Regions from separate parts of the Pseudoalteromonas sp. P1-26 genome, predicted to be linked through region 1. Evidence: predicted binding sites of a transcription regulator. Region 1 holds the regulator's gene; each other region holds the start of a gene.

Region 1 (8,432 bases):
CTGAACTTCGTGCTCTTTAATCTCTTTGATAAATTCAGGTGTCTTAGGTGGTGGAATAACTACTTCTTCTTTTTTAGTCGGGTTCGCTTGCTGTTCTACTAACTCAGGATCAGCATTATGTTTGATATACCATAGGCCGTAACCAAACCCGCCTACTAAGATAAGCGCAATTAAAACAAGAATAATAGGGAAGGGCTTTTTCGCCGGGGCTTGTTTTTTATTATTTCGATTTGCTGGTTTTTTATTTATGTAATCGTGTTGTGCCATGACTCTTAATTGGCCTTTAAATCATATCTATAGGATCAACATCTAAGCTCCAACGCACCTTTTGCGCTAATTTACTGGTACTTATATAGTCGACCATTTGCGCTAAATATTGGTGTAAGTGGGAGCGTTCCTGCGCCTGAATATGTAACTGAAAGCGATATTTACCTGCTACACGTTCCAGTGGTGCAGGTATCGGACCGAGCAATTGTATACCAGATACGTTCTGGACAGGAACCAAATCAGTTAAAAAATCCATCACTTGATTTATGTTATGTCCTTCGGCACGAACCATAGCCATATTTGTGATTGGCGGAAGCTGCGCTTCTTCTCGCTCTGTGAGTGCGTAACGGGCAAAATCTTGGTAACCATTATTAACTAAGTCTTGTAGTAGCGGGTGCTCAGGAAAGTGAGTTTGTAATAATACTTGCCCAGGTTCACCACTTCGACCAGCACGGCCTGCCACTTGCGTAACCAGTTGCGCTAAATGCTCTGTGGCACGAAAGTCACAAGAATATAATCCACTGTCGACATCTAGGATTAAAACAAGGCTAACATCGGCAAAGTGGTGGCCTTTTGCCAACATTTGCGTGCCAACTAAGATGCGAGCACCGCCTTGGTTAATATCATCAAGCGCTTTTTCTAAGCTGCCTTTACGACGAGTTGAATCTCGGTCAATACGACTAATCGGAATGTCAGGGAAGGTTTGTGTTAAAAACTCTTCGATTTGTTCAGTGCCTTTGCCATTTGGAAAAATCTGCGTACTGCCGCAATCCGGGCATTGATGAGGGACCTGATGTTGTTCACCACAGTGGTGACAAATCATCTGGCCAATGGCTTTATGAAAGGTTGCACTGGTGCTGCAACGTGAGCACTCACTTAGCCAACCACACTCATGGCATATAAGGGTAGGCGAAAAACCACGACGGTTTAAAAACACCATCACTTGCTTACCACGTTCTAAATGTTGGCGCATATAAGCAAGGCTGGCATGGGCAATCCCTGCTTGCTCAGGCTGACCTTTCATATCCATTAAGTGGAACTGGTTATCAGTACTGGTTTGGGCGCGTTCAGTTAGACTCAACAGCTGATATTTGTTATTAATTGCTTTATGTAAGGTCTCAAGTGCTGGTGTGGCACTGCCTAGAACGAGCGGAATATTATGCTGATATGCTCTATAAGCGGCTAGGTCTCTAGCATGATAGCGTAGTGTATCTTGTTGCTTAAACGAGCTGTCGTGCTCTTCATCAACGATGATCATGCCAAGAGATAAAAAGGGCAAGAAAATACTCGAACGTGTGCCGATCACTATGGCGCAGCTGCCTTTTTCACAAAAACGCCAGGTCTGTAAGCGTTCGTTATCTGTTAGGGCTGAATGCCATAGCATAATTGGTGTATCAGGAAAGCGACGACGAAAACGGTTGACTGTTTGTGGTGTTAAGCCAATTTCAGGCACTAATACTAAGGCTTGCTGACCTTTTTTGAGTACTCCTTCTAGGCATTGCAAATACACTTCGGTTTTACCACTTCCGGTAACCCCTTCAAGCAAAAAGCTGGTAAAGCCACGAGCTTGGTTAATGCTGGTGCAGGCAACAGCTTGCTCTTTATTAAGCACCGGCTTGCTACCAACACTAGGCGCGCGTTGCTGCCATTGGTTATCATGTTCAATAAACTGAGTGATCAGTTCTTTATCGAGCAGACTGTCGATGGTTTTTTTGTTAAATCCGAGTGCTTTTAATTCTGTAACTGATGATTTGCCCGATTCGGCTAGCTGCTTTAATAAATTTAACTGGGTTTTTGCTTTCAGCGACGGCAGTTTTGTACCTTTATCGGTCAGCTCAACCATGTTAATGCTGGTTTTGTCTGGGCATTCGCCTTGCCTTAATGCAGCCGGAAGTGCCGTATGAATGGTCTCGCCCAATGGGTAACAGTAGTAGCGTGCTGTGAATTTTAGTAATGCTAAATGTTGCTCAGATAAAACAGGCGTGTCGTCTATAACATCAATAATCGGCTTGATTTTGTCAGCAGGAACATCGGTTGATGTTTTAAGAGCCAAGACCACGGCAACCTTTTTTTGACTACCAAATGGCACGCGAACGCGCATACCTGGCTTTAACTCAGGGCTATGCAGCAGCTGTTCAACTTTATAATCGAAGGTACGCTGTAAAGGGACTTTTATGGCAACTTCTACAAAGTGCATGACAACTCAACTGAAACAAAGGTAGAAAGATAATGTACTAAAATTACTGTTAAAAACCTACCAACAAATACTGAACAACACGCCATTTGATTATTTTTTTAGCGAAAGATGCATTTAAAGCTTGTCGCAAGGTCACTTGAGCTATAAAATACGCGGCCTATTAATTGTATTAACTGCGTATGGTGCCAGACTTCGGGTTTGGAGAGCGATACGGCCTTAACTAGAGGTTCCCTATGAAAGAAGGTATTCACCCTAAGTACGAAGCTATCACTGCAACTTGTTCATGTGGTAACAAATTCGAAACTAGCTCAACTCTTTGTAAAGACATCCACTTAGACGTATGTTCTGAGTGTCACCCGTTTTACACTGGTAAGCAAAAGATTTTAGACACTGGTGGCCGTGTTGATCGTTTCAACAAGCGCTTCGGTGCACTTAGCAGCAAGAAGTAATCTCTGCTGTTTAGTTAAAAAAAGCACCTTAGGGTGCTTTTTTTATGCCTAAAATTCACAAAACTCATTATTGATACCAATCCGCAATAATACTTAATCATTTTGAGGGATTAAACCTGTCGCTATCTGCGTTGAAAACTTTTGATTTAGAACAACTAAATAACGAAATTCTTGCCTTGCTATCAACGAGGTTTTATTGCCTCAAAATAGATCACTTAATTAAGCGAATTGGTATAACGCTGCCACTACTTATCATCTTCACTTATGTATCTTGCATAACTATTTCTGGCTGTTATGCCCATTATGTCGCTAATTTTGCAGACAAAGTGCCACCCCTTGGCTATATTCTTGTTTGTATAAACTTTCATAAAAGTTATTAAAAATAATAAATTTAAATAACTTTGTGAGTAAATGCTGTGAACTTCGTTGAAATGGATATTTTGGGCTAACTTCGGCTAATTGCAGTGTACGTGCGTATAAAATACAAAAACACGTGCTTAAAAGGTCATAAATAGGTGAATTTTTATGTCTGATTAATCGCAATTATGCGCAGAAATTGTTGGGAAATCCTTTAAAATTAAGCGATATAGCATATAACAGGATAGACCTGATAATACTTGGAATTTTTATACATTACAGGTATCGTACTGATGCAAGCTCTCTCACTTTTTAACTTTTTGCAGGATACTATCGCGTTATGTCAGATTTTCGTGAACAAGCATTACATTACCACGCTCACCCCGTTCCAGGTAAAATTAGTGTTGAACTAACCAAACCAGCCGAAACGGTTAACGATCTCGCTTTAGCTTATAGCCCAGGTGTGGCTGAACCAGTCCGTGAAATTGCTGCTGATCCAGCAAATGCCTATAAATATACAGGCAAAGGTAACATGGTTGCGGTTATTTCAAACGGTACCGCAATTTTAGGTTTAGGTAACTTAGGTCCGCTTGCATCAAAACCTGTAATGGAAGGTAAAGCGTTACTATTTAAACGTTTTGCTGGCCTTGACTCAATTGATATTGAAGTTAAACACCGCACAACAGAAGATTTCATTAATACGGTTGCTAACATCGCTGATACGTTTGGTGGTATCAACCTTGAAGATATTAAAGCGCCAGAGTGTTTTGAAATCGAAAAAGCGCTTATCGAGCGCTGTGATATTCCAGTTTTCCACGATGACCAACATGGTACAGCTATTGTGACTGCTGCTGGTATGCTTAACGCTCTTGAAGTGCAAGGTAAAGATATCGAAGATGCTATCATCGTATGTTTAGGTGCCGGTGCCGCTGCTGTTGCTTGTATGGAGCTTTTAATTAAATGTGGCGCACTGCGCGAACACATTTATATGCTTGACCGTAAAGGTGTGATCCATACACGTCGTGATGACTTAAACGAGTATAAGCAATTATTTGCTAACAATACCGATAAGCGTACATTACAAGATGTTATTGCTGATGCTGACGTATTCGTTGGTGTATCAGGTCCTAACTTGTTAACTGCAGATGATCTTAAGCTGATGGCTGATAAGCCAGTCGTGTTTGCATGTTCAAACCCAGATCCTGAGATTGCTCCAGAAGTTGCACACAGTGCACGTAACGATTTAATTATGGCAACGGGTCGTTCAGATTTCCCTAACCAAGTAAATAACGTGCTTTGTTTCCCATTTATTTTCCGTGGTGCGTTAGATGTTCGTGCAACGGCAATTAATGATGAAATGAAAATTGCTGCAGTTCACGCGATTCGTGGTATCGCGAAAGAGCCTGTACCAAGTGAAGTATTAAAAGCGGCTGGTGTTGAGTCACTTGAGTTTGGTGCTGAGTACATCATTCCTAAGCCAATGGACCCGCGTTTATTACCACGTATTGCACGTGCTGTTGCTGTAGCGGCAGTAGAGTCGGGCGTGGCGCAAATCGACATGCCAGAAGATTACATGCGTTAAGCTTAATTAGCTATTAGGTATATCGCGCAATAAAAAACTCAGCCTAGGCTGAGTTTTTTTATATCTGCGATTATCGGCGGTGATCCGATGGCCGAAATACTTATTCTGAATCAAGCACTGGGATATCTAATCCCATTTCTTGCATAATTCTTTTAACTTCTTCAGGTACCTTTTCAGGGTTGTCTTTACGTAGGTCGTCATCATTTGGTAATGGTTGACCTGTAAAAGCATGTAAGAAAGCTTCACACAATAACTCACTGTTCGTCGCATGACGCAGGTTATTGATCTGGCGGCGTGTACGCTCGTCAGTTAATACTTTTAATACGTTGAGTGGGATCGATACGGTAATCTTTTTTACTTGTTCTGATTTTTTACCGTGTTCTGCATATGGGTGAATGTATTCACCGTTCCATTTAGCCATAAGTTGTTTCGTTGCCTCGGTTGTCAGTGATTTACGCCTTATTCACAGCGCAAGATGCGGAAATTCTATCTCTTTAAAAAAGATAGTCAAATACTAGTTATTTAGCCATCTAGTGGTGTAAAAGTATAAACTTCTATGTGTAAGCCATAAATGCTTTGACTTCTCATATTTGATCATCTAACCTTTTAGACGTCTAAACATCCAATTTAAGAATAGGTGATGAAATGAGCGAAAAAAATAAAGCGACGATTGCTGTTCGTCACGGCATCGAAGCCGATAAACATCATGGTGCGGTTGTACCACCAATTTACTTATCAACCACCTATTCGTTTGCTGATTTTGATACTAAGCGCCAGTATGACTATGGTCGCAGCGGTAATCCAAATCGCGATATCTTAGCTGAAACCTTAGCTGAGCTTGAAGGTGGTGCTAGAGGTATTATAACTGCAACAGGTATGTCTGCTGTGCATTTAGCCACTCAGCTATTAAACAGTGACGATACGTTAGTGATCCCACATGACTGTTATGGCGGTAGTTACCGTTTATTCACCTCGCTTGAAAAACGTGGCCTGTTAAAACTAAAAGTTTTGGATTTAACTAAAACTGAAAATCTCCAAGAAATTTTAGCGATTAAACCCAAGTTGATTTGGATTGAAACGCCAAGTAACCCAATCTTGCGTTTAACAGATATTAAAGCAATTACTAGTATTGCTAAGCAGTGCGGTGCTTTGGTTGCGGCTGACAACACCTTCTTATCACCTGCATTACAAAACCCAATTGAGTTTGGTGTTGATATTGTTGTGCACTCAACAACTAAATACATCAATGGTCACTCTGATGTAGTGGGCGGTGCAGTGATTGCTGCAACGCAAGAGCTAGGCGACGAGCTTGCTTGGTGGGCGAATAATATCGGTATTACTGGTGCACCATTTGACAGCTACTTAACGCTTCGTGGTTTACGTACTTTAAATGTACGCCTAAAGCAGCACCAAGAAAATGCCTTTGCCATTGCTGAGTATTTAGAAAGCTCACCTTATGTAAGCCAAGTTTATTACCCAGGCCTTGCTTCTCACCCACAACATGAGCTTGCTAAAGCACAGCAACGTGGCTTTGGTGGCATGGTGAGCTTTGATATTAAAGGCGATATCAACGATGCAGCAGCGTTTTTAACAAGCCTTAAAGACTTTAGCCTTGCTGAGTCGCTAGGTGGGGTAGAAAGCTTGATTTGTCACCCTGCAACAATGACCCACGCAGGTATGGAGCCTAAAGCGCGCCTTGAAGCCGGTGTAGGCGATACGCTGATCCGTATTTCTGTAGGTATTGAAGACGTAAAAGATCTCATTGCAGATTTAGACCGTGTTTTCAATTTAGTAAAACCAGGTCAAGGCCAACAAGTTACAAAAGCTGAAGCTAAGCAAGCACAGCAAGATACACAGCAAAACGCGTCATTTAAGTTAACGCCAGCACATACGGCATTGTGGTAGAAGAAATGGTAAATATTGTTCATAAATTTGGTGGCTCAAGCTTAAGTTCGGCAGATCGTTACCATGCGGTAGCGAACATTGTTCTTGCTAATACAGAGCAGGGCGATTGCGTGGTTGTGTCGGCATCGGGTAAAACAACTGATACCCTGGTAAAGCTTTGGCAAAGTTACCAGCAGCAAGATAGCCAAGCTGTTAGCGATATTCTATTGCTTATTGATAATAATCAACGGGCTTTAATTGAGCAGTTACTTATAGGTCAGAATAAACAACAGGCCTTGGCACAGTTAAAAGATGAACTTGCCGTATTAAATGAATTAATTAGTCAACAGCAGCTACTTGAAGCACCTTTACTTGCTCATGGTGAAGTGTGGTCGGCGCGGTTATTGGCCGCTTACCTAAATCAGTTAGGTGTTGATGCGCAAGATGTTGATGCAAGGCAGTTATTTACTCTAAATGATGGTCAGCTTTTACATCAAAAAAACCAACAGCAGTGCAGTGATGCGATTAGCAGAACACATATCAACGTAGTAACGGGTTTTATAGCTGCAGATTGCCAAGGTAATGCGGTGACATTAGGCCGTAATGGCAGTGATTACAGTGCCACCTTGTTAGCGAGTTATACTTTTGCTAAGCAAGTGTCTATCTGGACAGACACACAAGGTGTATTTAGTACTGACCCCCGTAAAGTTAAAAATGCAGTTAAGTATGCCAAGGTGTGCCGCGAGCAAGCTAACTTATTAGCGCGTTTAGGTAACCCAGTATTGCATGCAAAAACCTTGTCGCCGTTAAAAGACACAGAAATTAAATTGGTGGTAAGAAGTAGTTTTGATTGTGATGCAACGCCAACCGAAGTAGTAAAAGAAGGTTACAGTAAAGCAAAGCGTTTTATTACTACCTTAGATAACATCGATTTATTAAGGGTTGATAAACTAAGCAGTGGTGAAGTCGGTGAACTTAGTCAGTTAATTCAACACAGCCTGCACCACTTTACTAAAGATGGCGATACTTACTTATTAGTGCCAGGTCAAAGCACTCACCAAGTTGTAAGCCACTTAGCGGGCCGTGCAAATATTGTCGAGTCTAATTTAAGTGGCTGTGCAGTGGTTGCACCGACGGCTGATGTAATTGCGCTGACAGAGCAAGCGACAGCACTTTTAAAAGAACAAAGCATTCATCCGCGTTTTGTACAACAAGACGATAACTATGTGTTGATCTTAAACGATCAGGCAATTGATAGTGATGTTTTAACCCTTCTACATGACAAGCTGGTAAACAAAGGTCAAGAGCTGGCTATTATTGTTGCTGGCCTTGGTAATGTAGGCGAAGTATTCTTATCGCAACTACAAGCTCAGTTTGCTCGTTTATCTGCTCAGTACAAAGTAAAAGTAGTAGCTCTTTTACGCTCTAAACAAATGCTTTTTAGTGCCAGTGGTTTAAATACCGAAACATGGCAAGAGCAGTGGCATAATGAAGCGCAAAGCTACGATAAAGCTGAGTTATTAGCACGTATCAATGAGCTAGATTATGAGCACAAAGTAGTGATTGATATCACTGCCAGTGAGGCTTTTAGCCAGTTGTATCCTGATTTTGTAGAGCTTAACTGTCATTTGATCAGTGCAAACAAATATGCGGGTACTGCCGCGCATAGTTGGTATCAAAACTTACGTACTAATTT
Region 2 (8,432 bases), on a different contig from region 1:
CGGTAAACCTGCATTTGGATGCACCGAGGTAAAGGTTTCACAAACGCGCGATAACTCTTCAACATACTGGCGCAGTAAGTCAGGGCCTAGGGCGCAGTTAAGGCCGATTGATAGCGGTTTAATATGACGAATTGAGTTATAAAATGCTTCTGTGGTTTGCCCTGATAAAGTACGGCCAGAGGCATCGGTAATGGTGCCCGAAATCATCACAGGTAAACTACGACCAGCTTGCTCGAATGCTTCTTCTACTGCGAACGAAGCCGCTTTAGCATTAAGGGTATCAAAGATGGTTTCTATTAAAATAAGGTCAGCACCACCTTCCATTAATGCCAGTGTTGACTCAACATACGCAGCCACCAGCTTATCAAAGTTGATATTACGATAACCTGGGTCATTTACATCTGGTGAAATAGAACAGGTTTTTGACGTTGGCCCAAGTACACCGGCTACATAACGCGGTTTGCTAGGATCTTTTGCTTCAAGTTCATCACACACGCCGCGTGCAAGCTTCGCTGACTCGAGGTTGATTTCGCGGCTAAGGCTCGCCATGTCGTAATCTTCCATAGAAATAGTCGTGGCATTAAAGGTATTCGTTTCGATGATATCGGCACCGGCTTCTAAATAAGCACGGTGAATATCAGCAATGATTTTTGGCTGAGTCAGGCTTAATAAATCGTTATTGCCTTTAATAAGTACGTGCCAGTCTTTAAAGCGCTCACCGCGATAATCCTGTTCTTCTAATTTATATTCTTGGATCATGGTGCCCATCGCGCCATCGAGGATTAAAATTCGCTGTTTTAGCGCCTCGGTTAATTGTTCGCGTTTATTCACTGCATTACTCGGCATAGTTGTTAGTCCTTACATCTTGGCTAACTAAGTTAATATCATACGGTGTAGTTTGGTACACATAATAGTTTAACCAATTCGAAAACAATAAAAAGGCATGGCTTTGCCACGTTTTCGACGGTTCGTTGTCTGGGTTATCGTCAGGGAAGTAATTTTCTGGCTTAGGTGCATCCGCTGATTTTTCTTGGTCGCGTAAATACTCCCCTTTTAAGGTATGAGCATCGTACTCTGGATGGCCAGTAATATACACTTGGCTACCTGATTTATTTTTAATTAAGTAGGCACCTACTCGCTCTGATCCGGCTAACACCACTAGCTCCTCGCAGGCATTGATCTTATCGATATCAATATGACCATAACGAGAATGTGGCACTAAAAAGGTATCATCAAAGCCACGCGTTAGCGCTGCGTGGTCAAAATAGCTTTTATGGGTGAAAACACCGCTTAATTTGTTTGGTTTCAGATCACGTTTAAGACCATAGTGATGATAAAGCCCCGCATGGGCCGCCCAACACGAAAACAGCGTAGACGTCACATGCTGCTCTGCCCAATCTAAAATAATTTTTAGTTCATCCCAGTAGGCAACTTCGTCATACTCTAAATGAGCAAGCGGTGCGCCCGTTATGATCATGGCATCGTAGTTATTATCTTTCACTTCTGAAAAATAACGATAAAACGTATCCATGTGCTGTTCAGAGTTACTGCTGGTGCGATGGGTATCTAAGCGCAACAGCTCAACATTAACTTGCAGCGGTGAGTTTGCTAACAAGCGAATAAACTGCACTTCGGTTTCAACTTTGTTTGGCATTAAGTTTAAGATGGCCAAACGCATTGGGCGGATTTCTTGCGTTTTAGCACGACTTTTTGGCATTACAAACACGTTTTCTTGACGTAACTTTGCAATGGCAGGCAATTCATCTTTTACTGTAATGGGCATAGCTGGCTCCGAGCATACTTATCTGACTGCTAATTATGAACGGATAGTTAGAAATTTCAACCTCTAGATGTTTAGATGTCTAAATGAAATAGTATTTCTGAGCGGTCATTAATTAAAATGTATGACTCTTTGAGTAAATAACACCTTGATATTAAGCCTATCATAAACGCTGAATTCTGTATTTTGAGGTAGTTTGGGTATACAATACTTGCTGTTAATTTTTATTATAAATTGAAGGCTTCTTTCATGGTGTTACCAGACAAGTTTATATTCTCGATGAGTCGAGTATCTAAGGTTGTGCCACCTAAGCGCACTATCTTAAAAGATATTTCTTTACACTTTTTCCCAGGCGCAAAAATTGGTGTGCTAGGTCTAAACGGTGCAGGTAAATCAACGTTACTTCGCATTATGGCTGGTGTTGACCAAGACTTTGAAGGTGAAGCTCGCCCTCAACCAGGCACTAAAATCGGTTACTTACCGCAAGAACCCGTGCTAGACGAAAGCAAAACAGTTCGCGAAACAGTAGAAGAAGCTGTAAGCGAAGTTAAAAATGCACTAAATCGCCTTGATGAAGTATACAACGAGTATGCAATGGACGGTGCTGACTTCGATGCACTTGCTAAAGAGCAAGGCGAACTAGAAGCTATCATCCAAGCGCACGACGGTCACAATATCGACAACGTGTTAGAGCGTGCAGCTGATGCATTACGCCTTCCACCTTGGGATGCAAAAATTGAACACCTTTCGGGTGGTGAGCGTCGCCGTGTTGCGATCTGTCGTTTACTACTTGAAAAACCAGATATGCTTATTCTTGACGAACCGACCAACCACTTAGACGCTGAGTCAGTTGCTTGGTTAGAGCGCTTCTTACACGACTACGAAGGTACCGTGGTTGCTGTAACCCACGACCGTTATTTCTTAGATAACGTAGCAGGTTGGATTTTAGAGCTTGACCGTGGTGAAGGTATTCCTTGGGAAGGTAACTACTCATCGTGGCTTGAGCAAAAAGATTTACGTTTACAACAAGAACAGAAATCTGAAAAAGCACGTCAAAAATCAATCGCGCAAGAACTTGAATGGGTTCGTTCAAACCCGAAAGGCCGTCAAGCTAAGTCTAAAGCACGTATGGCACAGTTCTCTGAGCTTCAACAAAACGATTACCAAAAGCGTAACGAAACGAATGAACTATTCATTCCACCGGGTCCACGCTTAGGTGACCAAGTTATCGAAGTGAAAGGCCTGAAGAAGAGCTTTGGCGACCGTGTATTAATCGATGACTTAAACTTTGCAATGCCGAAAGGCGCTATCGTAGGTATTATCGGTGCCAATGGTGCGGGTAAATCAACGCTATTCAAAATGCTAAGTGGTGAAGAAACGCCTGATAGCGGTGAGATTATTGTTGGTGACACAGTTGAGCTTGCAACGGTTGATCAGTTCCGTGGCGACATGGACGAAAGCAACACTGTTTTCCAAGAAATCTCTAACGGCCAAGACGTATTAAAAATTGGTAACTTTGAATTCCCAAGCCGTGCCTATGTTGGCCGCTTTAACTTCAAAGGTAACGACCAACAAAAATTCGTTAAAGACCTATCAGGTGGTGAGCGCAACCGTTTACACCTAGCTAAGCTATTAAAAGCAGGTGGCAACGTATTACTACTGGATGAGCCAACCAATGACCTAGACGTTGAAACACTACGTGCACTTGAGAACGCTATTTTAGAGTTCCCTGGCTGTGTAATGTGTATCTCGCATGACCGTTGGTTCCTTGACCGTATTGCTACACATATTCTTGATTACCGTGACGAAGGCCAAATTAACTTCTTCGATGGTAACTACACAGAATACGAAGAGTGGTTGAAGAAAACCTTAGGCGCAGAAGCAGCACAACCTAAGCGTATTAAATACAAAAAAATTGGCTAATTAGCTGATACTCAAAAAGCCCCTATTTAGGGGCTTTTTTGTGCAAAGTATGCAAGGAATTCATCAACTTTCAATGATCTCGAAAAATACCAACCTTGTGCAAATTGTATCCCCGCTTTAGCGACTACTTGGGCTTGTTTTTTGGTTTCGACTCCCTCAGCAATATAGGCATGATTACTGTCATAACCACAATTTGCGAGTTGTTTCTTTTGTAATGAAGTAGCCCAGTCATCTTGTAAAATCAGATCGATTACCGACTTATCTATTTTTATATAATCAACATTTAACTGCGCAAGCGCTAAGATATTCGCTTCACCTAATTGCATATCATCTAACGCCATTTTTGCCTTAGAGATATTTTCTAGAATAGTTTGAACACCCATTCTATCGGGGATCCCTCGCTCAGATAATTCAAATATCACTTTGCTGGCATTACTATTCAAAGCTGACTTTTTCAGGGTATAGAATACTCCGCCTCGCCCCCAAAGCTCTGGTGGAACATTAATACCTACATGTACGTTGTCATGCTTATTCAGCCACTCAGCAAGCTCTTCGGCTACTTTATCTATGACCCAGTATGTGATCATGCCACTTAATACAGAACCTTCAATTAACGGTATAAACTCGAGAGGTGGGACGACTTTATCATTTCGCTGCCAACGAATAAGCGCTTCTGCTCCAACACACCGATTATCACTTAAACGTATTGTGGGTAAGTATTCTAAAAAGAATTCATTGTTATCAAGTGCCGCTTCAATTTCTGCAAGTGTAATCACATCATACTCCTATCAATGCCTATTAAAGATAGACCGAGGAGATTAATTTGCAAATAATGGCAACCCACCGGATTTTGAATTTCAATACTCAGCTGCCATTTAATCAGGCGACAACCGCTGACTCGACTATACTCATTAGGTCACTAAAGTAGGAGATACAGCTATGAATGAACGCAGAGAGTTTTCGCGGGTATTATTTTCTTGCCCTGCGATCCTTCGTATCGAAGATAACGACTATCACTGTCAGTTACTTGATCTATCTTTGCAAGGTGCGCTCATTACTAAAAGTGATTCATTTTTAGTGCCTATTCATAGTAAAGCTGACTTAATCTTCACCCTGCCAGAATCAACTATCGAGATTAAAATGCAAGTGGAGCTATGTCATGTTGAGCATCAACATGCTGGCCTTCGCTGTGAACATATCGATATTGATAGTATTACTCACTTAAAACGGTTGATTGAGCTAAATCTGGGTGATGAAGCATTATTACATCGCGAGTTAGCCCATTTAATTCACGCGCCAGAGTAAACTTTTGTCGGTAGATTCGTTATGCTGTAGCAAATTCAGCTATTCAATGAGCTATGCAGTTAAATCCCCACTTACCCTTGGTGTATCATCCAAATTACTCGTTTAGTTTCGATCCTAATCATCGCTTTGTGATGAGTAAGTTTGCTTATTTATATGAGCATGTACAAAACCTTGGATTAATAAATGACAACCTAACTCAACCGATGCTTGGCAGCCCTGAGCCCCTTGAATTAGTGCACTGCGAAAACTATATCCACGACCTTTGGCACAACCGCTTAGATGAAAAAGCGATGCGCCGTATTGGCTTACCTTGGTCAAAAGAGCTGATGGCACGTACCTTTACTGCGCCTCTAGGCACCTTACAAACAGCACGTTTAGCACTTAGACATGGCATTGCTTGTCACTTAGCGGGGGGCACTCACCATGCCCATACTGATTTTGGCTCAGGCTATTGCATGGTAAACGACCTCGCTTTTACCAGCGAAACTCTGATAAAAAGTGGTGAAGTAACCAATATACTTATTTTTGATTTAGATGTTCATCAAGGTGATGGTACCGCAGCAATGCTGGCGCATCAGCCCTATGCTTATACCTGCTCTATTCACTGTGAAAAGAATTTTCCATTTCGAAAGTCAACCAGCGATTTAGACATAGGTTTAGCGCCGAATGTCGCTGATAGTGAATACCTAGGCGTTGTTGACGATACTCTGAGTTATTTATTAAACACCCTAAACCCAGATTTAGTGCTTTATGATGCAGGTGTAGATGTATGGCAGCAAGATGTTTTAGGGAAACTCGATATAAGCTGGCAAGGGATAGAGCAACGCGACCATTTAGTCCTCAAGCGTTGCCTTGAGCACAATGTACCTGTCGCAACAGTAATTGGTGGTGGCTATGATAAAGATCATCGCCGTTTAGCGGCTCGCCATGGTATTGTGGTAGAGCAAGCTGCTCGTTTTTAAAAAATAACAAAGAAAAAAGGCCCGGTGGAGAAAAAACCGGGCCTTTGCTACTGTAACATTGGGATATGTTAGCAACTTTTTTCTAAGTTAAAACAAGTAGCTGTGGAGCTACCGAATGGTAATCTAAAGCCATCGCTATGCTCAAAACCGTGATGTTTACAATTGAAAAAGCAAACACTTGGCGCGCCCAGCCGCTTACATCAATATTGCGACGATAGCCACGAAGCGCCATTAGCAACCACCAAAAACTCGTTGTACAGGCTACAGCCATAAAGGCTAAACCTGTATAACCACTAATGGTTAATAACATCACAACCAACGCATACACGGCGATATATAAAACAATGTGATGCTTTGCCTTCTCGATCCCCTGCGCTACTGGTAACACAGGAATTCTGGCCGCTTGGTAGTCGTTATAACGAAAGATTGCAATTGCATATGAATGAGGCATTTGCCATAGACTAAACATAACCAATAAAATCACAGCACCAGCATCAAACTGCCCAGTCACGGCACAATAACCCACTACAGGTGGTACTGCGCCAGATAAACTTCCTACAAAGGTGCCGTACACAGAACGACGTTTCATATATAAGCTGTACACACCTACGTAGATGACGTAACCAAAAGTAGCAAATAAGAGTGCCACTACGTTGGTATACACTGCTAATAATCCGAAACCAATAACACCAAGCACGATGCCATGTGCCATAGCCGCCTTTGCTGACATTTCGCCAGTCACTGTGACGCGTTTGCGAGTGCGCGCCATAGCAACATCAATATCACGATCAATTACGTTATTGATCGCGCATCCTGATGCTACTACTAAAGATAACCCTAGTAAGGTTGCGATCATTAACCATGGGTCAATATCACCACGAGAGGCTAGCAAGAATCCCCCCGCGACAGAGATCAAATTGCCCATGATAATGCCAGGTTTAGTGACATTTAAATAACGTCGAAACACTTCCTCGACTCCTCTAATTTTCAGCACAAACGCAATATTACGAAAGAAACTAGTTAGTAACAGACTGTGAGAACTGGAGACACAACCTCAGACTAACCAGCTCCTCTCGTAAATCTTTTACCAATTACCAAGTAATTGTTATTAGTACATCATCATGGCGTTCGATTCGTAGATGATCCACACCGACAAACCAACCACCATTACAATGATTAAAGCACTAAAGATAAACGACAATGAACTTGCCTTGCCGTCTTCAGTTTTGAAGTTTAGGTGTAAGAAATATTTCAAATGCACCCAAATTTGCACAATCGCCATGCTCACGATGCTCCATGCAGTGGTCGTTTTCGAAAACGAACCACTCATCACAGCCCAAAATGGAATAGCCGTTAAAACCACTGACAGTAGAAAACCAATTAAATAGTCTTTAACGCTGCCATGTGATTGTTCATTATGCGTATGAACTTCTAAGTTATTAATTACATGTGATTCACTGTGGCTCATTACATTGCTCCCATTAAATAAACAACGGTAAATACACAGATCCACACCACATCTAAGAAGTGCCAGAATAGGCTTAAACAACTTAGGCGTGTCACTGTTTGTGGGTTTAAACCACGGCGCACAACTTCAATCATTAGGACAGTCATCCAAATAAGACCAGCTGTAACGTGAAGACCATGTAAGCCCACTAGAGAGAAGAACGATGTTAAAAAGGCACTTTGCTGAGGGCCATTACCATGCGCAATTAGGTGATGAAATTCGTACACTTCCATACCAATAAACACTGCACCAAAGGCAAAGGTAACTAGCAACCAAGTTAATGTAGCCGCCTTTTTCTGCCCATGAGCAGAAATCATCGCAAAACCAAAAGTGATACTACTGAGTAGTAGAGCTGCGGTTTCAACCGCCACAAAATCAAGTTCAAAAATGTCTTTACCCGACACACCGCCAGCAGTGTTCATAAACAATACTGCGTAGGTTGCAAAGAATGATGCAAACAACAGGCAGTCAGTCATAAGGTAAAGCCAGAAACCAAATACGGTGTTACCACCTGTATCGTGGTGCTCATGGTCATGTGCATCGACATGACCGTGTGCGCCGTTTAAGGTGTCGAGCCCTGCAGAAATGGTACTCATGCATTCACCTCCTTCGTAGCGGCTGTATTGTGAGCCGTTTCTAGTTCAACAATTTCATCTGGTTGCACGTAGTAATCAATATCGCTGGTGTAACAACGCTTGATGAACACCACGATAGCACCCAGTAAACCAAAGGCTGCAAGCCACCAAATGTGCCAGATCATGGCAAAACAGAAGGTTGTTAAAGCCGCGCTCATTAATACACCTGCCGATGTATTTTTTGGCATATGAATTGGGCTATAAGAGTCTTCTTGCTTGTAAGCTAAGCCTTTTTCTTTCATGTCTGTCCACGCATCGATGTCATCAACATGAGGGATTTTCGCAAAGTTGTAGTACTGCGGAGGTGAAGCCGATGCCCA
Region 3 (8,432 bases), on a different contig from region 1:
GCTTTTAAGTTTTAGCGGCTAAAGCTTAGAACAAGGCGTTTGCTTTGTTTACGATGTTTTCAACAGTGAAACCAAAGTGCTTGAATAGCTCGCCTGCAGGTGCTGACTCACCGAATGTCGTCATACCAACTACTGCGCCGTTTAGGCCTACATATTTGTACCAGTAGTCTGCGATGCCCGCTTCGATTGCTACGCGGCGTGTTACGCTTGCTGGTAATACGCTTTCTTTATACGCAGCGTCTTGCTCATCAAATAAATCAGTTGAAGGCATAGATACCACACGTACTTTTTTACCTTGTGAACGCAGTTCTGCTGCGGCATCTTGTGCAAGCTGTACTTCAGAACCTGTTGCAATAAGGATAAGCTCTGGCTCACCGTCACAGCTAAGTACGTAACCACCTTTTTTCACATCAGCTAACTGCTGTGCAGTACGCGTTTGTTGCTCAAGGCCTTGGCGAGTGAAAATCAGTGATGTTGGGCCATCTTTACGCTCAATTGCTTGTTGCCATGCAATCGCTGACTCAACTTGGTCACATGGGCGCCAGTTCACTAGATTAGGCGTTAAACGCATGCTTGCAATTTGCTCTACCGGTTGGTGCGTTGGGCCATCCTCACCTAAACCAATTGAATCGTGTGTGTAAACGAAGATGCTTGGCTGCTTCATTAATGCCGCCATACGTACTGCGTTACGTGCGTATTCCATGAACATTAGGAATGTTGCACCGTATGGAATAAAGCCTTTGTGCAATGCAATACCATTCATAATCGCTGACATACCAAATTCACGTACACCGTAGAAAATGTAGTTACCGCTAGCATCGTTTGCTTCTAGGCCTTTTGAGCCATCCCAAAGTGTTAAGTTAGAACCTGCAAGGTCAGCAGAGCCACCCATGAATTCTGGTAGTAACGGGCCAAACGCATTTAATGCATTTTGTGATGCTTTACGTGTTGCTGGGTTTGCTGGGTTTGCTTGTAGCTCTTCAATGTAAGCTTGTGACTTTTCAGCCCAATCAGCTGGTAACTCACCATTTGTACGGCGTTTAAACTCAGCAGCAAGTTCAGGGTGTGCACTTGCGTATGCTGCAAACTTTTCGTCCCAGCTGGCTTCTAGTTGCTTACCTTTTTCTTTGCCATCCCACTCGCTGTAGATATCAGCTGGGATTTCAAATGCATCGCCAGTCCAACCTAGGAATTCACGAGATGCTTTAATTTCGTCTTCACCTAGTGGTGCACCGTGACAATCATGGCTACCTGATTTGTTAGGTGAACCGTAGCCAATCACTGTTTTACAACAGATTAATGATGGCTTATCAGTGATGCTACGCGCTTCTTCGATAGCGGCGCGAATTGCATCAGGGTTATGACCATCAACATCGCTTACTACGTGCCAGCCGTATGCTTTGAAGCGCGCTGGTGTGTCATCGCTGAACCAACCTTCTACTTCACCATCAATTGAGATGCCGTTGTCATCCCAAAACGCAACTAGTTTACCTAGGCCTAATGTACCGGCTAATGAACAGGCTTCGTGTGAAATACCTTCCATTAAACAGCCATCGCCCATGAATGCATACGTGAAGTGATCAACAATATCGTGACCTTCACGGTTAAACTGTGCAGCTAGCGCTTTTTCGGCAATTGCCATACCCACTGCATTTGTGATCCCTTGACCTAATGGACCCGTAGTAGTCTCAATACCTGGTGCATACCCATACTCTGGGTGACCTGGTGTTTTTGAGTGCATTTGACGGAAGTTTTTAATTTCCTCTAGTGGTAAGTCATAGCCACTTAAGTGCAGTAGAGAATAGATCAGCATTGAACCGTGGCCATTCGAAAGAATAAATCGATCTCGGTCTGCCCACTCTGGATTCGTTGGATTGTGCTTTAGATAATCGCGCCATAGTACTTCTGCGATATCTGCCATGCCCATAGGGGCGCCAGGGTGACCAGATTTGGCCTGTTGTACTGCGTCCATTGATAAGACGCGAATAGCATTTGCAAGTTCTTTGCGTGATGGCATGAATTCTCCTACCTTTATGTATTTGCGCTGGTTGTTTATGAAGCCCCATTCTTACTTATTGTAAGGGTACAGTGCAATTAAAAATCCGCATTAAATGCACCAATTATGGGCGTTTGTTAAGAACAATACGTTATTAGTAATTTTAAATAGACGTCTAGGCGTAAAATTACTATGCAAACATATTTGTTTTAGATAAAATACGCCCCTTAATTTTTTAGCGCTATTACCGACGTTTGTGAAGCGCAATATTTGTGAGCAGAAATACAATGGCAAAACATTTATTTACTTCTGAATCTGTTTCTGAAGGTCATCCGGATAAAATCGCGGACCAAATCTCTGACGCGGTTCTAGATGCTATCCTTGAGCAAGATTCTCATGCCCGTGTTGCATGTGAGACTTACGTTAAAACCGGTATGGTGATGGTTGGTGGTGAAATCACAACTAGCGCTTGGGTTGATATCGAAGAAATCACACGTAAAACAGTACGTGAAATCGGTTACACGCACTCAGACATGGGTTTCGATGCTGACTCTTGTGCAATCCTAAACACTATCGGTAAACAATCTCCAGACATCAACCAAGGTGTTGATCGTGCTCGCCCTGAAGAGCAAGGCGCTGGTGACCAAGGTCTAATGTTTGGTTACGCATGTAATGAAACTGACGTTTTAATGCCTGCACCTATCACTTATTCGCACCGTCTAGTTCAGCGCCAAGCTGAAGTTCGTAAAAGCGGTGAGCTTAACTGGTTACGCCCAGATGCAAAATCTCAAGTAACGTTTGCATACGAAAATGGCAAGCCTGTTGGTATTGATGCAGTTGTTCTTTCAACTCAACACTGTGATTCAATCTCACAAAACGACTTAGTTGAAGCGGTAATGGAAACTATCATTAAGCCGGTTCTTCCTGCTGAGCTAATCTCAAGTGCAACTAAGTTCTTCATCAACCCAACAGGCCGTTTCGTAATCGGTGGCCCAATGGGTGACTGTGGTCTTACAGGTCGTAAAATAATCGTTGATACATACGGTGGTATGGCTCGTCACGGTGGTGGTGCTTTCTCTGGTAAAGATCCATCAAAAGTTGACCGTTCAGCTGCATATGCTGCTCGTTACGTTGCTAAAAACGTGGTTGCTTCTGGCCTTGCTGACAAATGTGAGCTACAAGTTTCTTACGCTATCGGTGTTGCAGAGCCAACATCTATCAGCATCGAGACATTCGGTACAGGTAAATTAGAAGAAGCGCGCCTAATCGAATTAGTACGTGAGCACTTCGACCTACGCCCTTACGGCTTAATCCAAATGCTTGATCTTGAGCGTCCTATCTATCAACCAACTGCGGCATACGGCCACTTCGGTCGTGATGAGTTCCCTTGGGAGCGTACAGACAAAGCAGACGCACTTCGCGCAGCTGCTGGCCTGTAATAGGTTTGATAAAATGAAAAAAGCGCCTTTTGGCGCTTTTTTTATGTCTGTTTTAAAGGTAGGTAACTATCTTTTCGTAAACTGCGACACCCCAAACTAAGGCTAGAATTAGCAAGCTCAATGTCACTGCCGCAGAAGCCATATCTTTAGCTCGTCCCGATAATACATGATACTCAATCCCTACTCGGTCAGTGAGCGCTTCTATCGACGAGTTCAGTAACTCAACAATTAATAATAACAAGTAAGGAATAAACAACACTAACCAATGATTTAATGACTGCGCAAGAACCACTGACAAGGGTAATAAACACACCCCTAAATAGATTTCAGAACGAAATGCCGACTCTTCTTTAAATGCCGCTTTAAAGCCTTTAATAGAACACTTGGTTGCTTTTAAAATACGCCCAAAGCCAATACCATTTGGCTTATTAACTAGGGGAATTTTTGGTTCTTTCATTTTTTACCTACCCGCTCAGAATTAGCCTGATCATAATAATAAATTCTTACTCTGTCACCCAAATACGCTTGATTAAACGCTAGCAATCACCTGGAATACTGCTGGTGTTTGCGCGGGAAAACTGATTATTAGTTAATTGTTCTCTCAGTGCTTGTAGCGTTTTATAAACGCTTTTTAGCGATACCTTGTTACTTAACCAATGCGGAATTGAACCACTTGGATCAGCATAGGCTTGATGGCTGACCAACAAATTACTTTGTTGCTGCTCTAAACGCCAATAGGCGGTGAGGTCTTTAATACGCACAACGCCAGAGACTTCGGCTTTTGCATAAGGTTGGCTTTTGATTTGTAACTCGGTTTTGTGCTCATCTAAAGCGTGATAACAAGAGTAACTAACTAAATCTCTATCTGACACCGGCCAAGGTGAATTAAAATGAGTATAAACAAGGGTTTCTGAGGGGCTTAAGCGCTCCATTAAGGTCACGCTTTTGACATTTTCAAGCCAGTTAGCAGCATTGTCGGTATCACTGAGTAATGCCATAAAGTCACTGGCTTTGGCATTTTTTACTAGCACAGAAGCATTAATTTCAATAATACCGGTTTTATGCTTTTTATAGCTAACCTTTATGCCGTCTTGCTGTTTGTAGGTTTGCCATTCAATAGGGTTAGCTACTGCCGAGAGACTCAAACATGCTAACCCTATCCATAGGCACAAGCGCATTTATTTAAAACCAATAAGGGTCTGTATTAAATGACGCGTGGCGACTTTGCTCCATCGCACTAACCAAAAACTCTGACTTTTGATCAAGCCATGATTGAATTTTGGTCAGCTCTAAGTCGTCTTGCCCTGCACATAACTGCTTTAAGTACTCAAGGGTGCTTAACTCATAAATACCATGAGAGATATCAAGCCACGGCATACGAAACTCGTTTCGATCTTCTTTATCGAACAAGGCACCTAAGCAGTTGCCGCTGAGTAATGAGTTTTCAAGGCGGGTGCGCAGTGCCAAATAGTCTTTATCTGTAAACACTTGCTGCTCAGGAATAAGCTCGTGCATGTCGTGCCAATCTTTAGCAAATAAACGCTTAGCAATATCGGCAACTGGTTTTTCTGCTGCCTGAAACTCAGCCTGCCCCCATGATTTGCGCCACTGTTTTTCAATTAACCAGGTTGTTAATTGTAATAATAAGCGGTTGTATCGGGTGCTATGAAAAAGAGTTTCAATATCATCAATGCTTGGCTGTAACTCTTTTAGGTCATTAATAACTTGTGTGAGCTCAGGCGCACTGTTGATTTTTTTGTAGTATGCGTGGCGCTTAGATGTGTAGGTTTTTAGCTGAATAGCATTTTCAACCCACGCTAATTCGCTCAATAACCACTTTAACTCTGTACGCAATGAGTCGGTATCGTCTTTACTAACAATATCGTCAAACAGCCAAAATGTATGGCGAATTAAACGAATACCGTCTGTGACACGCTTAAGGGTTTTTAAGCTTGGTTTTATGAAATAGCAGGCTTCATGTTTTTGTACAAAGCGAATCGCGTAGTTAATGCTTTCTAATAAAGCTTGTTCTTGGGTTGCACCACGATTTAGTGGCACAAAGCCAATTGATTTGCTTGCTTTTAATGGTTTGTCATCTGCAAGACGATAACCTCGAGCAGCTTTAGAATAAAGCCCTAAGCGAACATGGCTTTCACTAACCAGTTTATCTGCCAAAGCAAACAACTCATTACGACTACCTTCAATCAGTTCGATTTCAAGTTCAGAGATTGGCTCAACCTGACCCGAGGCAGCAACTTCACCTTTATCTAATACCACTTCAATTTTTGCGCCATTTTCGGTTTCGAGTAACCAAGTACGGCGTATAAAGTTAGTGCTAAAAATTGGGTATAGGTTTTCAGCAATACCAGACACTTGCATGCCATGCGGCCAAATAGCAGCATCAAATGCGAGTAAATCAGGGCGGTTACCTGACAGTGGTAAGTTGTATTCTGGGCGCTGATGTAAGCCGCCAACCACTTCGCCAGCAAGCTTGATAGTTTGTTCACACTCACCATCACAACAGCGAGTACGAAGGCCAATATCTAAAGCGCGTAATTCTCGGCTTGGCGTATCGTAATAAGCATTTTGTAAATTGCGTGACGGTTTGTTAGTAACGGTTTTTGCAAATTGGGTAATTAATGCGGGGATCAGTGGAACAACGGCATCTGACACCAAAAACTTCAGTTCTATCTCAGTATCCATTCGCTTTGCGGAGTACATTTAAAATAAATAAGTGATCAAAATAAACAAAGCAGACTGTTAATGCAAATTTTTTCCTGTTTTTTACGGTTAAGCCCACGCACGGATTACAATATCAGCCTTGCTATTAATAGTTGAAATCCCTACTATCTCTATACATAAAGAAATTATAAATTTAGCCACTTCTAGGCAAGATCACATTAACAAGGTAGATTGATGTTAAAACAGTGTATTTTTGGGTTGCTCCTTGCGGCCACCTCTTTTATTAGCTACGCAGAAGAAGCACCAAGCAGCGACAGCCAAAACACCGCCTACATAGTCGATAACCTGTATACCTTTATGCACTCAGGCCCAAGCAAAAACTACCGCATTTTGGGTTCAGTTGATGCAGGTACGCAAGTTGTGTTGTTGTCAGGTGAAGATAATGGCTACTTTAAAATTCGTGATGATAAAGATCGTGAAGGTTGGGTTGAGTCAAAATTTGTTACTGAAAACGCGGGTATTCAACAACAGTTTCAAGCGCTGAATAATGACATGACGGTAATGCAAGAGCAGCTTCGCCAAGCTGAAATTGAGTTGCCACAACTACAAGAGCAGAACAAATCACTAACAGAGCAAAACCTAGCTCTTAGCAAGCAAATCGAAACACTTAAGAACACTATTGAGTCTGAGCGCAATGCAAAGCAAACAGCCAGTGCTAAAGAGAAGCGTCAGCTACTTACATATGGCGGCGCAATTGCATTTATCGGCTTACTGTTAGGTATTATCTTAACCGTGGTGTTATCTCGCCGTAAACGTTACGACGGCTGGGCATAAGCCACTAAATAGTCAATAAAAAAGCACCTGATGGTGCTTTTTTTGTATCTATATATCGAACCTTAGTCCGGTATCTTGTTTAATTTTTTCGATCACCATATAGGTGTGATGCGTACCCACCCCTGGTATATCAACTAAATCTCCCAGCACCTGACGGTATTCGTCCATATCAGACACACGTACTTTTAATAAGTAGTCATAGCCACCAGCAACCATGTCGCATTCAACTACTTGTGGAATATTTAAAATATATTCACGAAAGACTTTAAATACCGATGTATTCGAGGTCACCAACGAGACCTGTACATGTGCTAACAAGCTCTGGTTAAGCTTTGCTTCGCTAAGCTTTGCGTAATAGCCTTCGATGTAGCCTTCTTGCTCTAAACGTTTTACACGATCTAGACACGGGCTTGGGCTCAGATTTACCTGTTTTGCGAGGTTTACGTTCGATATTCTGCCATTTTTTTGCAGAGCGTCTAAAATTGCTAAATCGATGCGATCTAACATGCGTAATCTATTCGGACTGGTCATAACAGAATTTTATGCGGCTAAGTTAACGGTATGCCCTGTAAATTATCGTAAATCGAAAAATTTAACCAGCATATTCTGCTGGATTTTAATTAGAATGCACGAATTATATCAATGGTAAGAAATGCAATTAGTTCATTTTTTAGACTCCACATACCAGAGGGTTACATATGCTATTTAATGGCGATTTGACAACTGAATGTCCAATTAGACAAAAGATCCGTGATTTCTACCGTATTGACGAAAATGCGGTTATTGATCATATTTTGCCTTTGGCTGAAGTAGGCGTGAAAGCGCGTAGCCGAGCGTGGGAACGTGCTCGTCAAATGGTTTTAAATATCCGTCGCGATCAGGATGGTCAAAGCGGTGTAGATGCACTATTAAATGAATTCTCACTTTCAAGTGAAGAAGGCGTTGTATTAATGTGTCTTGCAGAAGCACTATTACGTGTTCCAGATAAAGCAACGCAAGAGTCACTAATTCGTGACAAACTTGCTAAAGGTGACTGGAGCTCGCATTTAGGTAGCAGCGATTCTTTATTTGTAAACGCCTCTTCTTGGGGTCTGTTAGTAACCGGTAAAATGGTTAACTACAGCGACAAGTCAAAAGAGCAGCAATTCGGTGTACTTAAGAAAACAATTGGTCGTTTAGGTGAGCCTGTTATTCGTAAATCTGTGAACTTCGCGATGAAGATCATGGGTAAGCAATTCGTTATGGGTCGTACTATCGACGAAGCGATTGAACGTGCAGCAGAAAAAGAGCAAAAAGGCTACGTTTACTCATACGATATGCTAGGTGAAGGCGCACGCACAATGAAAGATGCAGAGCGTTACTTCAACAGCTACATGACAGCTATCCACGCGATTGGTAAAGCAGCAAATGGCCGTGGTCCAATCAAGAGCCCTGGTATCTCAGTTAAAATTTCTGCGATTCACCCACGCTATGAGTTCACA
Region 4 (8,432 bases), on a different contig from region 1:
ATGGGTTTTACAAGGTAGTCGTAAGCACCTAGGTTTAAGCCCTTAATTTGTGATTGCACAGAATCCAGTGCCGTTAGAAAAATAACAGGGCAACTGTACTTTTCTTTCAATTGAGAAATTAACTCAAAGCCATTGCCATCCGGTAGCATCACATCACAGATGATCAGTGAAGGCATAAAGGTGATTTCACTGCTACGGTACGCCTCAGCAGTATTGAATACATCTATGGTATAGCCATGCTTTAACAAAAACGTTTGTATTAAGCTTGCTAATTTCACATCATCTTCAATTAAAAAAATATGCTGCATTATAAACTCCAGCCAAAGCGCCGTTTTATTCGGTAATCTTTAGCTTCATAGCTTGCTATTGACAGTAGTTGTTGCTTAACAACTTGATTGCTCAATGGATTAATTAATTTCACTGTAAGCGGATGCTCAGTCTTAACCGTTAATTTCTCGATAATTAAACCACCTTGTTTGTAACACTGCGTATATTGAGGACGCTGAGTTATTTCTAAACAAAGTTCTTTAAAGGGAGCAACACGAAAATGAATCTGTATATTAAACTCACAGGCTTTTTGTTTTGCATCTGTCACACACACGGTGGGTGAGACTTTAAAAAAAGGTTGCTCGGGACTGTCATCGCTTAAACAAAGCGACGAAAAACAAAGACAAAAAAACAGTAATAGCCAACTAAATCGGTTTATCATTTAACCAAGTCTCTGTTTTTTAGAAGTCTTTTCTTCAAAGTAACAATAACCATCGAAAGCTGATGTAACCTGCCCAACTCACTTTGAGTACTCATTTTTTTGCCGTTTATTATAATTATTATTTATGCAGCCTATGAGTGGCGATTACACGATAAAAAAGCGTGTCTATCATACCTCATTTATCGTTATAGCTACAAATAGGTGCTATGCAAAGCCAGTAATTTCAACCTATTGGCGTATTTTCTTTATATTCTAAAGTTAGCTTGTTGTTTTAAAAGGGAAACTGAATTTATATTTAGTTTTAGCTAATAGTTTTTCACTAAATTTAGTTGGGCCTTAGTCTTTACTATTCTGCGTTATTTGTTAATTGTTTCGTACAAATTGATACAATTTAAATTTAGCCTATCAAAACCACTATTTTAGCTCATGCATTTAAACATATGCTGAGCGCGTGATTAATAATTAACAGATTCGACCTCTATTTTCATTTTATCTGGTAGTATAGTCAGGTTATAAGTAGTTTAAGCAGTGAACAATTATGTTAAGTCCTTATTATCAGCAACATGCTGATTACGTTTCTATCTCACGTGAGCAAGGCTGTCGTTTTGCCAAGTTAGTGGCTGATGATTTCAATCCGTTACACGATAAAGATGCCAAAAAGTTTTGTGTGCCGGGCGATTTACTTTTTTCGCTGGTTTTAAACCGCTATGGCATCAGTGAAAAAATGGAATTCACGTTTGCAGGCATGGTTGATGAAAATTCAAAGCTGACTTTCCCTGAAGGGGCTGATGAGTTTGCGATCACCGATGGCGAAAAAGTCATGCTAAAAGTGAAACGCGAAGGGGCTGTTAGCCAATGTCCTGAGTTAACAAATAGCTTAATCAAAAACTATGTTGAGTTCTCTGGCACGACCTTCCCGCATGTTATTATTCCATTGATGGGGAAGCAAGATGTAATGATCAATCCAGCCCGTCCAATGGTGATTTACGAATCAATGCTGATTAATCTTGACCGTCTTGATATCAGCGCACCTGAGTTAGAGTTTGCTGAGCCTGATTTTGAGTTTACTGGCAAACGCGGCAAAATCACGCTTCGCTTCAACCTGTTAGAAAATGGCGAAAAAGTAGGGGCGGGTGAAAAACACATGCTTGTGTCTGGCATTCGTGACTATTGCCAAGCAACGGTTGATGACCTAATTAGTTTTTATAATCAACGTAAAGAATCACTTAAACCAGCGTAATCTTTACAATTGCTACAAAGGGCGCTGATTGCGCCTTTTTTGTTGCTGATGTTCCGCGTACAATAGCGCTTTTATAGCCAAATGTACTTCAGACTATGTCAGTAGCGAACTTTTCAGAGTTAAATCTTGCCCCTGCATTGCTAACAGCCCTGCAAGCAGAGAATTATCACACACCTACAGCAATTCAAGCGCAAACAATCCCACTTATTTTAGCGGGTGCTGATGTAATGGGCAGTGCACAGACGGGAACGGGCAAAACCGCCGCGTTTGTTTTGCCACTACTGCACAATTTGCTATCTGCTGAAGTACTCCCTGATGCCGTTAAAGTCCTAATTTTAACACCTACCCGGGAGCTCGCTCAGCAAGTATTTGCAAGTGTAGAGCGTTATGCTGCGCATACTGAAATAAAAGCAGCACTGGCTTATGGCGGTGCTAGTATTGGCCCACAAATTAAAGCCATAAAAGGGGCGCAGGTTGTAGTGGCAACACCTGGGCGTTTACTTGATCATGTGATCAAAGGCAGTATTAAGCTTTCAAGTATCAATGCGCTGGTATTTGATGAAGCTGATCGCATGCTTGATATGGGCTTTATTGACGAAATTAAACGTATCTTGCGCCATGTGCCGAAAGAGCGCCAAACCTTACTTTTTTCAGCCACATTTGACGACAGCATCTTTAAACTCAGTAAGCAGTTATTAAATGATCCTAAATTAGTTGAAGTGAATAAACGCAACTCAGCAGCGGTTGAAGTTGAGCAGCTAGTTTATGCGGTTGATGAAGACCGTAAGCGCGAGCTGGTATCTCACATGATTGGCATGAAAAATTGGCAGCAAGTACTGATATTCACTCGTACTAAACAAACCGCCGATGTGCTTGCTAAAGAAATGTGTAAAGACGGCTTAAAAACCGAATCTATTCATGGCGATAAAAGCCAAGGTGCGCGTGATAAAGCACTGCAAAATTTTAAATCAGGTGCGACAAGAGTACTGGTTGCGACAGATGTTGCTGCGCGTGGTCTTGATATTGCCTCACTCAAGTATGTGATTAACTATGAGTTGCCTTATGTGGCTGAGGACTACGTACACCGTATTGGTCGAACAGGACGTGCTGGCGAGAAAGGGATGGCGATGTCGCTGGTTAGCATCGATGAGCAGTGGCTATTGGACGAAATAGATATCTTACTCGACACAAGACTCACGCCGCAGTGGTTACCAGGGTATGAGCCTGATTTAACCAAAGAGCCAAAGCAAGTTCGTAAAAATACTAATAAGGCACGCCGCTCTCGTGATAAAAAACGTATTTTAGGGCAAAAAAGTAGGAGACGTTCCTAAATCTGGCATATATTTATACTATCCTCCGGCTAAAGTTGAGAGTTTAGTATGTTAGAAGAGAATAAATGGACGTTCCGCCGCGCTGATAAACAGTTCTCCTTAGAAAAGTGGCAGAAAACAATTGATCTCATGACCGAGTTGTTTTCTGCTCCCGCAGGTTTTATCGTTCATAAAACAGATGATGTTTATCGTATTATCGTCTCCAGTGAGCAACAAGAAAACCCCTATGATGCCGGGGCTGAATTAAGCGCCGACGATAATATCTTCTGCAAAAAAGTACTGCGTGACATGGCACCGCTTTATGTGGATCACGCCAGCCAAGACAGTCAATGGGATGACAGCCCTCTGGTAAAAGATGGTTTTGAGTCTTATCTTGGGGTGCCAATTAGCTGGCCAAGTGGCGAGCCCTTTGGCACCTTTTGTGTTATGGATTTTAAACAAACCCATTATCAACAGAGCTTTTTAGAACTAATCGAGCAGCTTCGCGATATGGTCGAAGATGACCTTGCACTGTTAGACAACTTTACGCAAATGCGTGAAATTGCCATGCTTGATTCATTGACCAATATTTATAATCGCCGTGCAATAGATTTGCTTTGCCAACATAAATTAAATATATCGAAACGACTTGGTTTTGATATTAGTTGTCTATTTATCGATATAAACAGCTTTAAGCCACTCAATGATACGTATGGCCATGAAGTGGGCGATCTCGCGCTGATTTGTTTAGCTGACACCATGAAAGAATGCCTACGTGAAACCGATATTATTGGCCGCCTAGGGGGCGATGAGTTTATTGCGTTATTGCAAGTTCAGCCCGGTGATTGCATAGACAGCATCGCTGATAAGCTCAACACCACCTATCAATCTAATTTAGAGAAGCGGGGCATTCCTGTTACGAGCTTAAGTATTGGTTCAGGGGTAATAGCTCAGCCAAAAGAAAACTTTGCTGAGCTATTAAAACGAGCAGATGAAGATATGTATGAGAAAAAGCAAGCTTCTAAGGCAGCACGCTAAGCTATTTGCTTCTCAGCTAGGTTTAACTCCATAGTTGCTTTAAGTAAACGGTAAAGGTTAATTGACGCATCAATTTCTTCTTTACGATTGGTTAAGCTCTCAATATTTAAACCTAGCGGTACATCTAAATGTGCGCAGCTTTGTAAAATTAAGTCGAGATTCTCACGGCAAATTCGCACTGATTCACTCAATGTATTTGCCGAATCTAACATGCGGTATTTAGTCGCTTCTGGTACAGAAATACCTAACCATTCCATAAATTCTAAGGTTTTTTCACCACCACAAGGGGTAAACGTCAGAATAATGCGTTTTGGTGCTGTGCCTTGTGCTTTACAGCTACGCGCATAGCTGGTGATTAAATCAATCGTTGCTTGGGCATTGTAAACGGCTTGTGAGATGAAAAACTTACAACCTTGCGCTGTTTTTTCAACTAAACGCTCATGTTCATTACGTTTGCTGGCATGGCGCTCGGCAATAGTAACACCACCTAAAAATACATCACTGTTCTGTTTTGCCAGCGTTTTATATGCATCAGGTAGGCTTAATTTGATGTCGCCATGAGATGATGGGCTACCCACCAACACTAAGTTTTTTAGTTCAAAGTCGTTACGTGTTTCGTTTAACCATTCGGTAAATTCAGCTTCTCCACGCTGGGCAACACTTTTATAAGTGATCACATCAAGTTGTGACAAGCTACGTAGTAACTGACTGTATTCACGAGGATCTACCGTTTCTTTAAACGGAAAAGGACGCGGCTTTGCAATACGGCTACTCTCATCTTGAATGTCGTAGATGATTACACCGTCGTATTCAATTTCGTGTAAACGACCGAGCAGCTTCTGAGCAATGGTCTCAAGCTGTGCTTTATCAGTACCAGACTTTGGTGGTGTGGTACCAATTAGGTAGACACCTTGATTGGTGTCTTCAATTTTCTCTTGTAATGATAAAGCCATAATCCTCATTCCAGCTCGTGCTAATGTCTATGACAAATAATATAGCAGCCATTTAGACGTCTAGATAGATTTTTTTCTTGAAAGTTTTTCAATGACTATGAATTTTACTCAAGTTTAAAGCTGAGCGTTTCGCAAAATTGACACACCTGTTTACATAAATTATTGCTCTGACCCTCATATTTTCTGGCGCTTTGATGCATAATCAAGCAGCAATGATTATGAGAAAAATAACTAACAAGGGAACATTATGAAATTTAGATTATTAGCAACCAGTGTTGCTGTAACACTTGCTTTAAGTGGCTGCGCAAGTAACTCACAGTCAACGATGGTTAAAGAAGTCGAAATTGAGCAGCAAGTAAGCCAAGATGATAACCGTGTATTTAGCCAAGATTACCTATTAGAAGAGCTTGAGAATGGCCTTCGCGTGATGGTAGTTAAAACAGATTACCCAGATGTTGTGTCACTGCAAATTCCAGTATCGGTTGGTTCACGTAATGAGGTTGAAGCAGGTAAAACCGGTTTTGCACACTTCTTTGAGCATATGATGTTTAAAGGCTCTGAAAAATTCCCACAAGATGTGTATTCAGATATTTTAAAAAACTCGGGTGTTGATAATCGCGCGTATACGACCAACGATTACACTAACTATCACTTAAACTTCTCAAAAGAGCACTTAGATAAAGTGCTCGAAATTGAAGCTGATATTTTCCAAAACCTGACTTACAGCGAAGAGCAGTTCCGCACCGAAGCGCTGACTGTAAAAGGTGAGTATTTAAAGAATAATGCTAGCCCAATTCGTAAGTTACTTTCTGCGGTTCGTAACGAAGCATTCGAAAAGCATACCTATAAGCACACCACCATGGGCTTTTTCGAAGACATTGAAGCTATGCCTGATCAAATGGCCTATGGTAAAGAGTTTTTCGCTAAATTTTATAAGCCTGAGTATGTATCTTTAGTCATTGTTGGTGATGTTGATCCACAAGAGACCATGGCAATGGTGAAAAAGCATTGGGGTAATTGGAAAAAAGGTGATTACCAAGCAGATATTCCTGTTGAACCAAAGCAACAAGCCGCAAAATATGTACATGAAAAAAATGATGGTTTACCAGGCCACTGGTTGCTTGTGTCTTATAAAGGCACTGAATGGGATCCAACTCAAAAAGACCGTGCTGCTCTTGATTTGATCTCACAGCTGTATTTCTCTAACAACTCGGCACTTTATCAAGAGCTTGTTGTTGATAAACAAATTGCCAGCCAAATGTTTACCTATAACCCAGATACTAAAGATCCGGGTTTATTACATGTGTTTGTAAAAGTCGAAAACGAAGCGGACCTGGCTAAAGCCCGTGATGCGATTAACCGTACCTATGCACAAGCGCGTACTGAATTAGTAGATGCGCAAAAGTTAGCGGATTTAAAATCAAACCTAAAGTATAGCTTTATAAATGGTCTTGATTCATCGCAGTCAATAGCTTCAACACTTGCAAGCTACATGCACTTTGAGCGTGATCCTGAAGTGATTAACCAACTTTATGCCACAGCTGACAGCATCACTCCGGATGATATCAAAGCGGTAGCAAACAAATATTTTGTTGATCCGAGCCGTACCACGGTGACAATGTCGGCGCTTGATAAAGTGGCTGGTTTTGAGCAAGAAGTTGATTTAAATGCCTTGGTTGCCAGTATCGAGCAAGCCCCAACAGAGCGTCACTTTAAAGTACTTGATAAAACCAATAGCTCACCACTGGTTGATGTTAACTGGTTATTTAATACCGGCGCAGCGGCTGATCCACATGGTAAAAAAGGCTTAGCAGCACTCACTGCAGCGATGCTAGCGCAAGGTGGCTCAGAAACTATGAGCTACAAAGATATTCAAAAAGCGTTATACCCACTAGCGGGAAGCTTTGGCTATCAAATCGATAAAGAGATGATTTCACTACGCGGCCGTGTACATAAAGACAATGCCGCGCAGTGGTATGCACTTGTTAGCGACCAGTTGTTAAATCCTGGCTTTAGAGAAGATGATTTCAAGCGTCTGAAAAAAGAGCTTATTGATAGCATTAAAGCAGGCCTGAAAGCGTCAAATGACGAAGAGCTAGGTAAAGAAGTGCTTTATCATCAGCTTTATAAAGGCCACCCGTATGAAAGCTATAACTATGGTGATTTATCAGACCTTGAAGCACTGACACTTGACGATGTAAAAGCGTTTTATGCTAACCAGTTTACTCAATCTAAGTTAACAGTAGGTCTAATTGGTGCGATTCCGAGTGATGTTAAATCGACGATGATGAAAGATTTAACATCGCTTCCACAAGGTAAAGAAAGCCGCTTAACGATCCCTGATGCGCCAGAACTTAAAGGTCATCATGCAACGATTGTTGAAAAATCAGCGCAATCTACCGCTGTGTCATTTGGTTTCCCAATCGATACAATTCGTAGTAGCGATGACTGGACAGCGCTTTGGTTAGTGCGTTCTTACTTTGGCGAACACCGCAGCTCAAACAGCTTCTTGTATCAGCGCATTCGTCAAACCCGTGGTATGAACTATGGTGATTATGCATACATTGAGTACTTCCCGCGCGGTATGTTCCAAACGAAACCTGATGCTAACTTAGGTCGTTCAGAGCAAATTTTCCAAGTGTGGTTACGTCCGCTTCGTTCTAATAACGATGCGCATTTTGCAACGCGTACGGCATTATTTGAGCTTGATAAGCTAATTAAAAATGGCATCAGCAAAGAAGATTTTGAAGCGACTCGTAACTTCTTAATTAACTTTGTGCCACAAATGGTTGCAAGCCAAGATCGCCAGTTAGGCTATGCACTTGATAGTGAGTTCTATAACACTGAGAGCTTTGTTGACTATGTGCGCGGCAAGCTTGAAAAGCTAACCCTTGATGATGTTAACCGTGTTATTCGCGATAACCTGCAAACAGAGAATATTCACTATGTGTTTATTACTGGTGACGGCAAAGACATGCAAAAGCGCCTTGCTTCAGAGCAAACATCACCAATGGTGTATAACGCTGAAAAACCAGCAGAACTTGTTGCTGAAGATAAAGTGATTGCAGACTATAAGCTTGCAATACCAGCGAAAAACATTTCAGTACTTGATGTCGAAAAAGTATTTCAGTAATAACTGAATAAACAGGCTCTAATCAATGCCCCTAATCAGGGGCATTTTT

What was found. The regulator MetJ, encoded in region 1, represses methionine synthesis genes. The targets are predictions, from matches to a motif close to TAGACGTCTAGACGTCTA.
Region 2: metA (homoserine O-succinyltransferase) is a predicted target of MetJ. The motif match lies at 1,848-1,865, and genes of this name have one in related genera.
Region 3: metK (methionine adenosyltransferase) is a predicted target of MetJ. The motif match lies at 2,165-2,182, and genes of this name have one in related genera.
Region 4: AN394_RS05730 (methylenetetrahydrofolate reductase) is a predicted target of MetJ. The motif match lies at 5,296-5,313, and genes of this name have one in related genera.

What each region holds. Positions count from the first base shown of each region.
Region 1 covers NZ_LKDX01000015.1:23,937-32,368, forward strand. Annotated here, with positions in the region: gene AN394_RS09575 (SPOR domain-containing protein) at 1-267, opposite strand, end outside; gene priA (primosomal protein N') at 284-2,464, opposite strand; gene rpmE (50S ribosomal protein L31) at 2,698-2,913, shown strand; gene AN394_RS09595 (malic enzyme-like NAD(P)-binding protein) at 3,611-4,852, shown strand; gene metJ (met regulon transcriptional regulator MetJ) at 4,953-5,273, opposite strand; gene metB (cystathionine gamma-synthase) at 5,498-6,757, shown strand; gene metL (bifunctional aspartate kinase/homoserine dehydrogenase II) at 6,763-8,432, shown strand, end outside.
Region 2 covers NZ_LKDX01000002.1:58,990-67,421, reverse strand. Annotated here, with positions in the region: gene AN394_RS01635 (homocysteine S-methyltransferase family protein) at 1-846, opposite strand, end outside; gene metA (homoserine O-succinyltransferase) at 836-1,783, opposite strand; gene ettA (energy-dependent translational throttle protein EttA) at 2,030-3,703, shown strand; gene AN394_RS01620 (EAL domain-containing protein) at 3,730-4,479, opposite strand; gene AN394_RS01615 (PilZ domain-containing protein) at 4,643-5,008, shown strand; gene AN394_RS01610 (histone deacetylase) at 5,062-5,970, shown strand; gene cyoE (heme o synthase) at 6,053-6,937, opposite strand; gene cyoD (cytochrome o ubiquinol oxidase subunit IV) at 7,079-7,438, opposite strand; gene cyoC (cytochrome o ubiquinol oxidase subunit III) at 7,438-8,073, opposite strand; gene cyoB (cytochrome o ubiquinol oxidase subunit I) at 8,070-8,432, opposite strand, start outside.
Region 3 covers NZ_LKDX01000020.1:2,309-10,740, forward strand. Annotated here, with positions in the region: gene tkt (transketolase) at 26-2,017, opposite strand; gene metK (methionine adenosyltransferase) at 2,284-3,435, shown strand; gene AN394_RS11215 (diacylglycerol kinase) at 3,488-3,892, opposite strand; gene AN394_RS11220 (START domain-containing protein) at 3,972-4,580, opposite strand; gene AN394_RS11225 (CYTH and CHAD domain-containing protein) at 4,618-6,138, opposite strand; gene AN394_RS11230 (TIGR04211 family SH3 domain-containing protein) at 6,352-6,951, shown strand; gene AN394_RS11235 (winged helix-turn-helix transcriptional regulator) at 7,000-7,482, opposite strand; gene putA (bifunctional proline dehydrogenase/L-glutamate gamma-semialdehyde dehydrogenase PutA) at 7,650-8,432, shown strand, end outside.
Region 4 covers NZ_LKDX01000007.1:36,516-44,947, reverse strand. Annotated here, with positions in the region: gene AN394_RS05755 (response regulator transcription factor) at 1-308, opposite strand, end outside; gene AN394_RS05750 (DUF3019 domain-containing protein) at 308-709, opposite strand; gene AN394_RS05745 (DUF3581 domain-containing protein) at 1,248-1,949, shown strand; gene AN394_RS05740 (DEAD/DEAH box helicase) at 2,045-3,280, shown strand; gene AN394_RS05735 (sensor domain-containing diguanylate cyclase) at 3,329-4,297, shown strand; gene AN394_RS05730 (methylenetetrahydrofolate reductase) at 4,294-5,250, opposite strand; gene AN394_RS05725 (pitrilysin family protein) at 5,498-8,383, shown strand; gene AN394_RS05720 (sensor domain-containing diguanylate cyclase) at 8,419-8,432, opposite strand, start outside.